Regions from separate parts of the Streptomyces sp. NPDC107654 genome, predicted to be linked through region 1. Evidence: riboswitches for the same ligand, from Rfam matches in the RefSeq annotation. Region 1 holds a riboswitch; each other region holds the start of a gene.
What was found. Region 1 has a riboswitch for cyclic di-AMP ahead of ACZ7N4_RS11110 (transglycosylase family protein). Riboswitches for the same ligand answer to the same signal wherever they lie in the genome.

Region 1 (4,194 bases):
CTTCCCGCTCCCCATCTACGCCATCTGCGACCTGCTCGGCGTCCCGCGCGAGGACCAGGACGACTTCCGGGACTGGGCGGGCATGATGATCCGGCACGGCGGAGGCCCCCGGGGCGGGGTCGCCCGGTCGGTGAAGAAGATGCGCGGCTATCTCGCCGAGCTCATCCACCGGAAGCGCGAGGCGCTGCCCGCCGCGCCCACGCCCGGCGAGGACCTCATCTCCGGCCTCATCCGTGCCTCCGACCACGGTGAGCACCTCACCGAGAACGAGGCCGCCGCCATGGCCTTCATCCTGCTCTTCGCCGGCTTCGAGACGACCGTCAACCTCATCGGCAACGGCACCTACGCCCTGCTCACCCACCCCGACCAGCGCGCGCGGCTGCAGACCTCCCTGGCCCGCGGCGAACGGGACCTGCTGGAGACGGGAGTCGAGGAACTCCTGCGCTACGACGGCCCGGTGGAGCTGGCGACCTGGCGGTTCGCCACCGAGCCGCTCACCGTCGGCGGGCAGGACATCGCGCCGGGCGACCCGGTGCTCGTCGTCCTCGCCGCCGCCGACCGGGACCCGGAGCGGTTCGCCGACCCGGACGTGCTGGACCTCGGCCGCCGCGACAACCAGCACCTCGGTTACGGCCACGGCATCCACTACTGCCTGGGCGCGCCGCTGGCCCGCCTGGAGGGCCAGACCGCGCTCGCCACCCTGCTCACCCGCCTGCCCGACCTGCGCCTCGCCGCCGATCCGGCCGAGTTGCGCCGGCGCGGCGGACTCATCATGCGCGGCCTGCGCACCCTGCCCGTCGAGTTCACGCCCACGGCCTGACCACAAGCCCTCCAGGGCAAGATGACAGACGTTCAACTCTGTGATCTTCACGTGATCTGCGCGGCATGAACTTGTGACAAGTGATCGTCTGCCTATACGTTCACCCATCAGCGCGGCGACGGGCTCCATCCGCCGCGCCGGCCCTGCTGTCGCTCGAAAGGCTTCTGCATGCTCTCCGGGAACGGTCGACACCGTCGCCCCCGTCAGGCCCCGGCTCTCCTCGTCGCGGCCGGAGTGACCGGCTCCGCCATCGCCATCCCGCTCCTCGGCGCGGCGAGCGCCAGCGCGGCCGACGGCGGCACCTGGGACAAGGTGGCCGAGTGCGAGAGCGGCGGCTCCTGGAGCGCGAACCCCGGCAACGGGTACTACGGCGGCCTCCAGATCTCCCAGGAGGACTGGAACGCGTACGGCGGCGGGCAGTACGCGGCCAGCCCCGACCAGGCCAGCCGCAACCAGCAGATCGCCGTCGCCGAGAAGATCCTCGCCGACAAGGGCACCACCCCGTGGGCCACCTGCGCCCTGCTGTCCGGCCTGACCACCGACTCGGGCTCCGTGGATGTCGACACGGGCGTCGGCTCCGACGACAAGGGCGGTTCGGGCGGGACATCCGGATCGACCGAGAAGTCCGACACCTCCGGTACGTCCGACCCGTCGGGGTCCTCCGACGACTCCGGTGCGTCAGGTTCGCCGGATTCGCCGTCTTCGACCGGTACCGGCTCCGACGCCGGCTCCGGTTCCTCCGCGGACCCCACGGCCACGCCGACCGGCAAGACGGGCAAGGACGCCGGTGCGGACACCGACTCCACGGGGACCGACACCACCAAGTCCGACAAGTCCGCCTCGCCGGACGCCGGTGACTCCCGGGGGCCCGGTGACGGCTCCGCCCCCGCCACCCCGGAGGCGGGCGTCGAGAACGACCCGCAGCGGGCCGCCGGTTCGTGGAGCCTGGTCGACACCGGGGCGCTCGGTGGCGGACGTCACCGTGGGGCGAGTGCGGACGAAAGCGTGACAAACGGTCAGGACGACGCGTCGGGCCGGCACGCGTCCCGCGGAACGGACACGTACACCGTCCGCCAGGGCGACTCCCTCGTCTCCATCGCCGACTCCCTTGACGTCGACGGCGGGTGGCGCGCGCTCTACGCGGACAACAAGAAGGCCATCGGGTCCGACCCGAACCACATCACCGCCGGTCAGGCGCTGGACGTCGCGGGTGAAACAGACGCGAACTAGGCGGAGTTGACGCCCCATTTGACGCCGTAATGTCCGGTTTGGCGAAAGTGTGGGATGAGTCTCAGAAGCCCTGATCGTCTTTGAAATTCCGCGCGGCGCGTGTCTACGGTCGAGGCCGCTCGTCACCACGAGCCCCGGCGGCCGCAACGCCGAATCCTGCCAGCGGCCACCCGGGAACAGTCGTCGCGTCAAGCGCCGTAGGCAGGAGCGGGGGACCCAAGGTAGGCGCCGGGACCGGCAGTTGAAGCTGGAACCGGCTGGGGGTGAAGCCGCGACTTCCGCGCAAGCGGGAGCGCGGCCGGGCAAACTCAACCGGCCCGAACCCGACAGCTCACCTCGCAGGCGTCGGTGAGGGGATCGATCCATGCTGTTTACCGGCAAGGGCAAGCACCGCCGTCCGTCCAAGGCCGTCCGAGCCGTCGCGCTCGCCGGTGTCACCGGCGCGGCCGTCGCCGCCCCGCTGATGGCGGCCGGCAACGCCTCCGCCGCCACCACCGCCGAGTGGGACAAGGTCGCCCAGTGCGAGTCCGGCGGCAACTGGTCCATCAACACCGGCAACGGCTACTACGGCGGTCTGCAGTTCTCCGCCTCCACCTGGGCCGCCTACGGCGGCACGCAGTACGCCGCCAGCGCCGACCAGGCCTCCAAGTCCCAGCAGATCTCGGTCGCCGAGAAGGTCCTGGCCGCGCAGGGCAAGGGCGCCTGGCCGGTCTGCGGCACGGGCCTGTCCGGCACCCCGTACAACGGCTCCGCCCCGAGCGCCCCCTCGACCTCGGGCGGCACCGGCGGCTCGGGCGGCAGCACCGGTTCGGACGGCACCGCCGCCCGCTCCACCGACCAGCAGTCCACCACCCGCTCCACCACGCGGACCGCCCCGTCGACGGAGAAGACCGTCACCACCCCGACCGGCAAGAAGGTCAAGAAGGGTGACGGCGAGTACAAGGTCGTCGCGGGTGACACCCTGGGAGCCATCGCCCAGCAGCACGGCGTCAAGGGCGGCTGGCACAAGCTGTTCGAGCTGAACAAGGACATCGTCCAGGACGCCAACCTCATCTACCCGGGCCAGCAGCTGCACCTGAAGTAAGAGGAGCGGCCGGCGGACCCCGCGGTCACCGCCGTGCGGGTCCCCCAGGGCCCGCCCGGCCCCCCAAGACCCCGTGCGGGCCACCCCCCGTCCCCACGGGCGCCCCGCCCCGGTGCGTGTTCCCCCGTACGCACCGGGGCGGGGCTTTTTTCTGCCCCGGGAGCACCGAGCTTCCCGAAGCCCTTTGTTTGGCGGCGAAACAAAAGGTACCGTCGGCATGTCCACGGGACGGTCGGTCGGTGGCCGACGCCCCCGGGACGGTTAGGCTCTAGTCGCAAGGCACAGCCGTAAGGCACCCAGCCCCGCACTTCCAGCGTCACATCCAAGAAGGAGATGCTCGTGCCGTCCATCGACGTCGTCGTAGCCCGGGAAATCCTGGACTCCCGAGGCAACCCCACGGTCGAGGTCGAGGTCGGCCTCGACGACGGCAGCACGGGTCGTGCCGCCGTCCCGTCCGGCGCCTCGACCGGCGCCTTCGAGGCCATCGAGCTGCGCGACGGTGACCCGAACCGCTACCAGGGCAAGGGCGTCGAGAAGGCCGTCCTCGCCGTGATCGAGCAGATCGGCCCGGAGCTGGTCGGCTACGACGCCACCGAGCAGCGCCTGATCGACCAGGCCATGTTCGACCTGGACGCCACCGACAACAAGGGCTCCCTCGGCGCCAACGCCATCCTCGGCGTCTCGCTCGCCGTCGCCCACGCCGCCTCCGAGGCCAGCGACCTGCCCCTCTTCCGCTACCTGGGCGGCCCGAACGCGCACCTGCTGCCGGTGCCGATGATGAACATCCTGAACGGCGGCTCGCACGCCGACTCCAACGTGGACATCCAGGAGTTCATGATCGCCCCGATCGGCGCGGAGTCCTTCTCCGAGGCCCTGCGCTGGGGCACCGAGGTCTACCACACGCTGAAGAAGGTCCTGAAGAACAAGGGCCTGTCCACCGGCCTCGGCGACGAGGGCGGCTTCGCCCCGAACCTCGGCTCCAACCGTGAGGCGCTCGACCTCATCCTGGAGGCGATCAAGGAGGCCGGCTACGCCCCCGGCGAGCAGATCGCGCTCGCCC
Region 2 (4,194 bases), on a different contig from region 1:
GCACAGGCCGAACACGTGCTCCCGGAAGTCGCCGAGCGCGACCGGGCTGCCCAGCCGGGAGGGCACGCCCACGACGAAGCCGACCTCGGCCTCGATGTCCAGCCGGATCGACGGGCCGAAGACGGGCGCGGGGTCGCCGGGGCCCTTGCGCTGCCCGGACGGCCGTACGACGTCGGTGCCCGAGACGACGACCGTGCCGGAGCGGCCGTGGTAGCCGATCGGCAGGTGCTTCCAGTTGGGGGTGAGGGAATCCTCGGCGTCCGGGCGGAAGATCTGGCCGACGTTGCGGGCGTGGTTCTCCGAGGCGTAGAAGTCGACGTAGTCCGCGACCTCGAAGGGCAGGTGCAGGGTCACCTCGGACAGGGGGTGGAACAGCGGCTCGACGGTCTCGCGGTGTGCCGGGTCCGTGATCCAGGAGGTGACGGCGCGCCGTACGTCCGACCAGGTGGTGCGGCCGGCGGCGAGCAGCGGGTTCAGGGTGGGCCGGGCGAGCAGCGCCTGGTGGGGCGAGCCGAGCGCCGCGGCCGTGGCGCCCGCGTCGAGGACGTGGTTTCCGAGCCGGACGCCGATCCTCCGCTCCGTGCTGCCGGAGGGCGAGAACACGCCATAGGGGAGGTTGTGCGGACCGAAGGGGTCGCCCTCGGGGACGTCGAAGGGGGGCATGGGGTGCTGCCTCACTCTCATCCGGGCCATGCACGGCGTGGCGTTCCATGTGATCGGGCCACACGTTACGGCCGACTCGCATGTCTTGGGCAGTGCCGCACTCCGGAGAGCCGTTCACCGCGTGCGCGGTCGTCGTCGTACGCCGGTCCGTCCCGGCCGGCGCACGTGCCGGAGGCACACTCATTCCGACGTGCGCGTACGCCACTTGAAGCCGTAGGGCGGCCAAGTGCCTGAAAAGACAGGTGAGTCGGCGGGGCGCCGTGTCCGTATTCTCGGATCATGGAACCCTCCCCGGCATATGCACTGATCGCCACTGACCTGGACGGAACGCTGCTGCGCGGCGACGACACCGTCTCCGACCGGTCGCTCGCCGCGCTCGCGCGGGCGGTGCGGGCCGGTGCCCGGCACCTGGTGGTGACAGGCCGCCCGGCGCCGCGGGTGCGGCCGCTGCTGGCGGCCCTCGGCTGCACGGGGCTCGCGGTGTGCGGACAGGGAGCGCAGGTCTACGACGCGGGGTTACACCGTCTGCTGTGGTCGGTCCGGCTGGACCGGGAGCTGGCCGAGACCGCGCTCGGCAAGATCGAGGCGGAGGTGGGGCAGGTCTACGCGGCGGTCGACCAGGACGGCGTGGACGGGCTCACGCTCATCGAACCCGGCTACCGGATGCCCCACCCGACACTGCCCGCGGTGCGCGTCGGCCGGCGGGACGAGCTCTGGCGTGAGCCCATCAGCAAGGTGCTGCTGCGGCACGCCTCCCTGTCCGACGACGAGCTGGCGGCGGTGGCCCGCTCGGCGGTGGGTTCGCTGGCGACGGTCACCATGTCGGGGCCGGGGACCGTGGAGCTGCAGCCGAGGGGGGTGACGAAGGCGACCGGACTGGCACTGGCCGCCGAGCGGCTCGGGGTGGCGGCCGACCGGGCCCTCGCCTTCGGCGACATGCCCAACGACATCCCGATGTTCGACTGGGCCGGGCGCGGTGTCGCGATGGCCAACGCCCACCCCGAACTGAAGGCGGTGGCCGACGAGGTCACCTTGTCGAACGAGGACGACGGCATCGCCGTCGTCCTCGAAGGCCTCTTCCCGACCGACCGGCCGTGATGCCCGGCCGTGACGACCGAGGGTGAAGACCGAGGGCGAAGACCGGCCGTGCGACCGGTCGACGGTGACCGCCGGTCGACGGTGACGTCCGGTCGACGGTGACGTCCGGTCGACGGTGACCACCGGTCGATCGTGACGGCCGACCGGCCGTGATGACCGGTCGACCGTGACGTCTGACAGACCGGGATGGCCGACGGACCGGGATGTCGGGAGAGAAGGGTGCGGCGGCCGGCCGGAGCCGGTCAGTACGCGCCGAACACGTTGTCGATCGACCCGTACCGCGCGGCCGCGTAGTTGCAGGCGGCGGTGATGTTCGCGACCGGGTCGTAGATGTTGAACGAGGTTCCGGCGACGTGGTACGCGTTGAAGGTCGGGTCGATGACCTGGAGCAGGCCCTTGGACGGGATGCCCTTGGCGGCGTTGGAGTCCCAGAGGTTGATGGCCGTCGGGTTGCCCGAGGACTCGCGGATGATGTTGCGGTAGATGCCGTTGTAGGTGCCCGGGATCTTCTTCTCGGCCATGATCGCGAGCGACTCGCGGATCCAGCCGTCCAGGTTGTTCGGGTATCCGGCGGGGGTGGTGGCCGTCGTGGAGGTGCTGGGGGCCGCGGAGGCGCTGGTCGCGCCGATGAGCGGCAGGGTGAGGACGGCGACGCCGGTGCCTGCGGCGGCGAGGGCGCGGACGAGGCGGCTGTTCCGGGTGCGGCGGTGCTGAACGGCAGCGGACATGGGGGTGTTCCTCTCCGGCGCCTGCGAGGTGAGCTGTCGGGTTCGGGCGAGGAGGTGCCCGGCCGCGCCCTGGAGAGGCACGGCTTCACCCCGAGCCGTACCGGTGCGGCGTGTGCCGACCGGCCCGGCGAGTTACCTGGGGTCCCCCGCTCCTGCCGTACGAATGAGTTCGTCGATGGGTTATGCGGGCGGCGGCAGGATTCGGCGTCCGCCCGACGGCCCGGAACGTATGCGAGAGCACATGTCGGGAACAAGTACCGGATTCATACAACGGGCGATTTGACCTTGATCGACGTTGTATGGGGCGCTTGATCCTTTGCTATTGCCAAGCCTCAACTCGCTTGTGCGGCAAGGGGTGGCGGGGGTCGCGGGGTGTGGGCCGGGTATACGGGGCGCGTGACCCAATTCACGAAATGGCAAATCGCTTCAAATCGGGCATGGGGGAATAGGGGGATTCGCCCCTAAGGTGACGGAAGGGAGGGTGTGGAGAGGTTGCGAAACAGTGCCCGTATTGCTGTTAAGTCAATAAATGTCCGTTCTTACTATGTGATCAAGACCATGCCGGTCGTGGTCCCATACCGCCCGGGGTGGACCGGTGGGCGCTATCGGTGATCGAAACGGGACCGGATACGCTGACTTGAGTGAGGGCAGCGACCTATCGACAAACCGTGTAATCGCCAGCAGACACCAGCAGACAGGAGACCCCTCGTGACCGTCGTCGGGCCGTTCGGGCTGAGCGTGCGGGACCAGGCTCTGGAAGCCGATGTCCAGGCCGGATTGACGGCTGTCGAGGAAGGCTTGCTCGAAGCCACCAAGAGCGAGGTCCCGTTCATCACGGAGGCCGCGCAGCACCTCGTGCGGGCCGGAGGGAAGCGTTTCCGGCCACTCCTCGTGATGCTCGCCGCCCAGTTCGGCGACCCCTACGCGCCGGGCGTCGTACCGTCGGCCGTGGTCGTGGAGCTGACCCACCTGGCCACGCTGTACCACGACGACGTCATGGACGAGGCGGCCGTACGGCGCGGCGTGGACAGCGCCAACACCCGCTGGGGCAACTCCGTCGCGGTCCTCACCGGTGACTTCCTCTTCGCCCGCGCCTCCCAGATCCTCGCCGACCTCGGCCCCGAGGCGGTCCGGGTGCAGGCCCTGGCGTTCGAACGGCTGGTCACCGGCCAGATCCTGGAGACCGCGGGCCCCTCGGACGGCCGTGACCCGGTCGAGCACTACCTGGACGTGCTCGGCGGCAAGACGGGCTCCCTGGTGGCGGTCTCGTGCCGGTTCGGCGCGATGATGTCCGGTGCCGGCGAGCGGGTCGTCGACGTGCTCACCCAGTACGGCGAACGGCTCGGGGTCGCCTTCCAGCTCGCCGACGACGTCCTGGACATCGCCTCCGACTCCCACGAGTCCGGCAAGACCCCGGGCACCGACCTGCGCGAGGGCATCGCGACCCTGCCGGTCCTCCGGCTGCGCGAGCGGGCCGCCCGGCTGGGCCTGCCCGAGGACATCGCGCTGTGCGAGCTGCTCGACTCCGACCTCAGCGACGATGCCCGGCACGCCGAGGCGCTGGCCGCGCTGCGCGCGCACCCCGCGCTGGAGCAGGCCCGCCGGGACACCGTCCGGTACGCGAAGGAGGCGCGGGCCGCGCTCGCCCCGCTGCCCGAGTGCGACGCCAAGGCGGCCCTGACGGAGCTGTGCGACGCGGTCGTGC
Region 3 (4,194 bases), on a different contig from region 1:
GACGACCTTGTAGGGCAGGCCGACGCGGATGAAGACCTCTTCGAAGACACGGGACTGGGCGTTGGTGCGGTAGAAGACGGCGACGTCTCCCGCGCGCGCGTCGCCCGCGTCGACCAGGCGGTCTATCTCCTCGGCGACGAACTGGGCCTCGTCGTGCTCGGTGTCGGCGACGTACCCGGTGATCCGGGCGCCCTGGCCGGCGTTGGTCCACAGGTTCTTCGGGCGGCGGGACTCGTTGCGCTCGATGACCGCGTTGGCGGCGGACAGGATGGTCTGCGTGGAGCGGTAGTTCTGCTCCAGAAGGATCGTCGTCGCGTTTGGGTAATCCTCCTCGAACTGGAGGATGTTGCGGATCGTCGCGCCCCGGAAGGCGTAGATCGACTGGTCCGCGTCACCCACGACGCAGAGTTCCGCGGGCGGGACGTCGTACTCGCCGGGCGGGGTGTCGGCGTCCTCCGCGGCGCGCTCGCCCGTGCCGACCAGTTCGCGCACGAGCGCGTACTGGGCGTGGTTCGTGTCCTGGTACTCGTCCACCAGGACGTGCCGGAAACGGCGGCGGTAGTGCTCGGCGACGTCCGGGAATGCGCGCAGCAGGTTGACCGTCGTCATGATCAGGTCGTCGAAGTCCAGCGCGTTCGCCTCGCGCAGCCGCGACTGGTACATGGCGTAGGCCTGGGCGAGGGTCTTCTCGAAGCCGTCCGTGGCCTGGGCGGCGAAGTCCTCCTCGTCGATCAGCTCGTTCTTCAAATTGCTGATCTTGGCGCTGAAGGACTTGGGCGGGAAGCGCTTGGGGTCGAGGTCCAGGTCGCGGCAGACCAGGGCCATCAGGCGCTTGCTGTCGGCGGCGTCGTAGATCGAGAAGGACGAGGTGAAGCCGAGCTTCTTGCTCTCCCGGCGCAGGATGCGCACGCACGCGCTGTGGAAGGTCATCACCCACATCGCGTTCGCGCGCGGGCCGACGAGCTGCTCGACGCGTTCCCTCATCTCGCCCGCGGCCTTGTTGGTGAAGGTGATCGCGAGGATCTGGCCGGGGTGGACGTTGCGCTCCGCGAGCAGGTACGCGATGCGGTGCGTCAGCACGCGGGTCTTGCCGGAGCCGGCACCGGCGACGATGAGCAGCGGGGAGCCGGCGTGCACGACCGCGGCGCGCTGGTTCTCGTTCAGCCCCTCCAGGAGTGCCGCCGGGTCGAGCGCGGGACGGGGGGCGCCGTCGCGGTAGTACGCGTCCCGGTCCGGTGGCACGTCGAACTTCCCGCCGAACAGGTCGTCCGGAACCCGCTCCGGAGCGTGGTCGTCCTCGGGCGGCGGCGGGGGCTCCTCCTCGTGCCCGCGAGGGGCCTGGAGGTCCGCCAGGAAGCTGTCGTCAAAGAGGCTGCTCATCGCTCTCCGAGTCTAGGGCGCCCCACCGACAACCGGTCCCCGTCCCCGGAACCCGCCACCGTCGCCGGAGCGTCCGTCTTCCCGCCTACGACGCCTTTCCCCTGCTCACGCACGGGAAGCACCCGGTCACGGACACATGAAACCGCCTCGAGGTCACGGAAATGTATCGGACATACCGCGCACCAACCTTCACAGAAGACACACGAGTTGGCTAGGTTGCCGTCAGGCCGCACGACCCCTCTCCGGCGAACCTCGCCGGGCCGCGCGGCCTCCGCCGAGTCCGGCGCGCCCCGCACGGTGCCCGGAGCCGGGGACCCACCGATCCTGGGGTGAATCGGCCGACTCCCGCCCGGGACGACGCCGTAGGGCAACCCTTCCGAGCATCCCGCCCGAACCCGACAGCTAACCCGGTAGGCGGCAGCACGGGAAGGAGTCGCCTCCCTTGGCGTCGCACCGCAAGCCGCGCCCCGGCGGAACCCCGGGAGCGGGCATCCGCACCCCCGCCCTCGCGGGCCCCGCCCTCGCCACCGCCGCCCTCACCTCGGTGGCCGTCCTGTCCCAGACCGCCGAAGCCGCGCCGGCGGCCGGTGACGGCAGGCCGAGCCTGGAGGAGGTCGAGCGCAAGATCGAGGATCTGTACCGCAGAGCGGAGTCGGCGGCCGAGGCGTCCGCCGCGGGCCGGGAGTGGGGCGGACGGTCGGACCGGGGGGCCGCCCGCGCGGAGCGCGGGACCGGGCGGACGGAACGCGGGACCGGGCCGGATGGGCGAGGGAACGGACCTGCTCAAGGGGCCGAGCGCGGGACCGGGCGGACCGAGCAGGCCGAGCGCCGGGCCGGGTGGGTCGAACGGTCCGGCGGGCGGGGTGCGCGGGGCGACCGGGTCGCGGAGGGCGCCGGGGCGGCCGGGGCGGACGTTCCTCGGCACGGCGCCGACAGCCTTCAGCGGCTCCGGGACGAGGTCGCCCGGCGCGCCCGGCACCGCGCGCTTCCCGGCCTGCGCGGCATGATCCCGGCCCAGCGAGGCACCGGCCGGGACGAGGACGGCCACGCTGCGGCCGCAGGCACCACGGCCGCCGGGGCCACGCTCGCCGGCGGAACCACGCGCACCGGGGGTACGGCTCTCACGCCGCCTGTTCGCCGTACGCCCGTCGCTCCGCCCGTGCCGGACACGGCCGCCCTCGCACCCGTGGGAGCCGGCAGCCTCACCGCCTCCGCCGACGCCCGCGACGCAGCCGTATCGGCCGCCCCACCCGCTCAGGCCACCCGGACCACCAGGGTCGTCGCTCAGGCCGCCGAGGCCGCTCACGCCCGCCACACCGCGGCAGCCCCCGCCCCCACCACCCCGCAGGGCGCCGGCGCCGGCCCCAAGGCGGCCAAGGCCGCCGTGCGGAAAAAGCTCGCCCACGCGCGCGTGCTGCTGTCCGAGCGAATCGTCCAGGCCGCCGCCGCGCCCTCGGGGACGTACGCGACCAAGGCCAGGAAGGCCATCGCGTTCGCCCGCGCCCAGCTCGGCAAGCCGTGCGTGTGGGGTGCGGCGGGTCCGGATTCCTACGACTGCTCGGGCCTCACCCAGGCCGCCTGGAAGTCGGCCGGCGTCACCCTGCCGCGCACCGTCCGCGAGCAGGCCGGCGCCGGGACCCCGGTCGCGCCGGCCGACGCCCGCCCCGGTGACCTCGTCTTCTTCCACGACGACGCCCGCCATGTCGGGCTCTGCACGGGTGACGGCATGGTGATCCACGCGCCCAGGCCGGGCGCGTACGTCCGCGAGGAACCGGTGTCGGGCACCGGCGAGCCGGCCGTCCACAGCGTGGTGCGGCCGGGCTGAGACGGGGGCGCGTCGAGGATCAGGTCCAGAGGACGGCGATGAAGATGTTGGCCGTGGTGAGCAGGCCGACCAGCCCGAAGAGGCCCTTGTCGACCCGTTCCTCGTCGCGCTTCACATAGACCAGGCCGAGGATCACGATCAGCAGGGCCAGCTTCACGCCGATCTTGACGTTGTTGACGTGGTGGTCGTCGGCCTGGTTCAGGCCGACGAGGGCCACGCCGGTGACCAGCATGGTCAGCGCGCCGTGCAGCATCCCGGGCACGAACCGGGCCGTGCCCTGGCCCATCGCCTTCATCTGGGTGAGGAAACCACCGAGCAGCGCGGCGATACCGATGATGTGCAGGCCGACGAAGAGATGGGTGAGTGCGTCCATGGAGCCGGAGCCTAACCGTGAGCCACCGGGCCTCCGCCACCGGGCCGGAACCTTGCATAAATCCGCCCCTTAGCACCCCACAGCACACAGCAGTCCCACTTTCCGCCCTTCGGTCACCACGCACAGTAAATGCGACGACTGCCACCCACCGACGCGGACACATCCGGTCACTTCAGGGACCGTCCGCACCACTTCCGCACACTGCGTTACCAAGTCGTCACTCTCCGGCCTAGCGTCCTCCCCCAGGTGACCGCCTCCCCCACCGCCGTCGGACCGGGAGCGGCAGTCGGTCACCACCGCCGAGAAAGGCCCGGCGACGGCCCGCTCCCCCTGTGCGGGGCCGCCACGGAGCGCTGACCGCTCGGTCACAGGAGACGTACGGAAGGACGTGACGGTCCAGGTGGCATCCCACCGCAAGCCCCCGCAACGCCCGCTCAGCGGCCATACGGCCCGGACGGCGGCCACGCTCGCCCTGGCGGGCGCGGCCGCCGCGACGGTCTTCGACGGGACGGGTCACGCCGAGCCCCGGCTGACGCCGGCGCAGGTGAAGGCCAAGGTGGACACGCTGTACCGGGAGGCCGAGGCCGCCACCGAGAAGTACAACGGGACCAAGGAG

Region 2: another riboswitch for cyclic di-AMP. It lies ahead of ACZ7N4_RS25450 (transglycosylase SLT domain-containing protein); the one in region 1 lies ahead of ACZ7N4_RS11110 (transglycosylase family protein).
Region 3: another riboswitch for cyclic di-AMP. It lies ahead of ACZ7N4_RS08630 (C40 family peptidase); the one in region 1 lies ahead of ACZ7N4_RS11110 (transglycosylase family protein).

Annotation. Positions count from the first base shown of each region.
Region 1 covers NZ_JBVKBI010000005.1:104,162-108,355, reverse strand. The annotation lists gene ACZ7N4_RS11120 (cytochrome P450 family protein) at 1-820, shown strand, start outside; gene ACZ7N4_RS11115 (transglycosylase family protein) at 989-2,050, shown strand; cyclic di-AMP (ydaO/yuaA leader) riboswitch at 2,234-2,410, shown strand; gene ACZ7N4_RS11110 (transglycosylase family protein) at 2,415-3,134, shown strand; gene eno (phosphopyruvate hydratase) at 3,474-4,194, shown strand, end outside.
Region 2 covers NZ_JBVKBI010000015.1:121,245-125,438, forward strand. The annotation lists gene fahA (fumarylacetoacetase) at 1-663, opposite strand, end outside; gene ACZ7N4_RS25445 (HAD family hydrolase) at 943-1,761, shown strand; gene ACZ7N4_RS25450 (transglycosylase SLT domain-containing protein) at 2,004-2,489, opposite strand; cyclic di-AMP (ydaO/yuaA leader) riboswitch at 2,495-2,674, opposite strand; gene ACZ7N4_RS25455 (polyprenyl synthetase family protein) at 3,198-4,194, shown strand, end outside.
Region 3 covers NZ_JBVKBI010000004.1:77,760-81,953, reverse strand. The annotation lists gene pcrA (DNA helicase PcrA) at 1-1,380, opposite strand, end outside; cyclic di-AMP (ydaO/yuaA leader) riboswitch at 1,643-1,812, shown strand; gene ACZ7N4_RS08630 (C40 family peptidase) at 1,823-3,205, shown strand; gene ACZ7N4_RS08625 (hypothetical protein) at 3,225-3,578, opposite strand; gene ACZ7N4_RS08620 (C40 family peptidase) at 3,979-4,194, shown strand, end outside.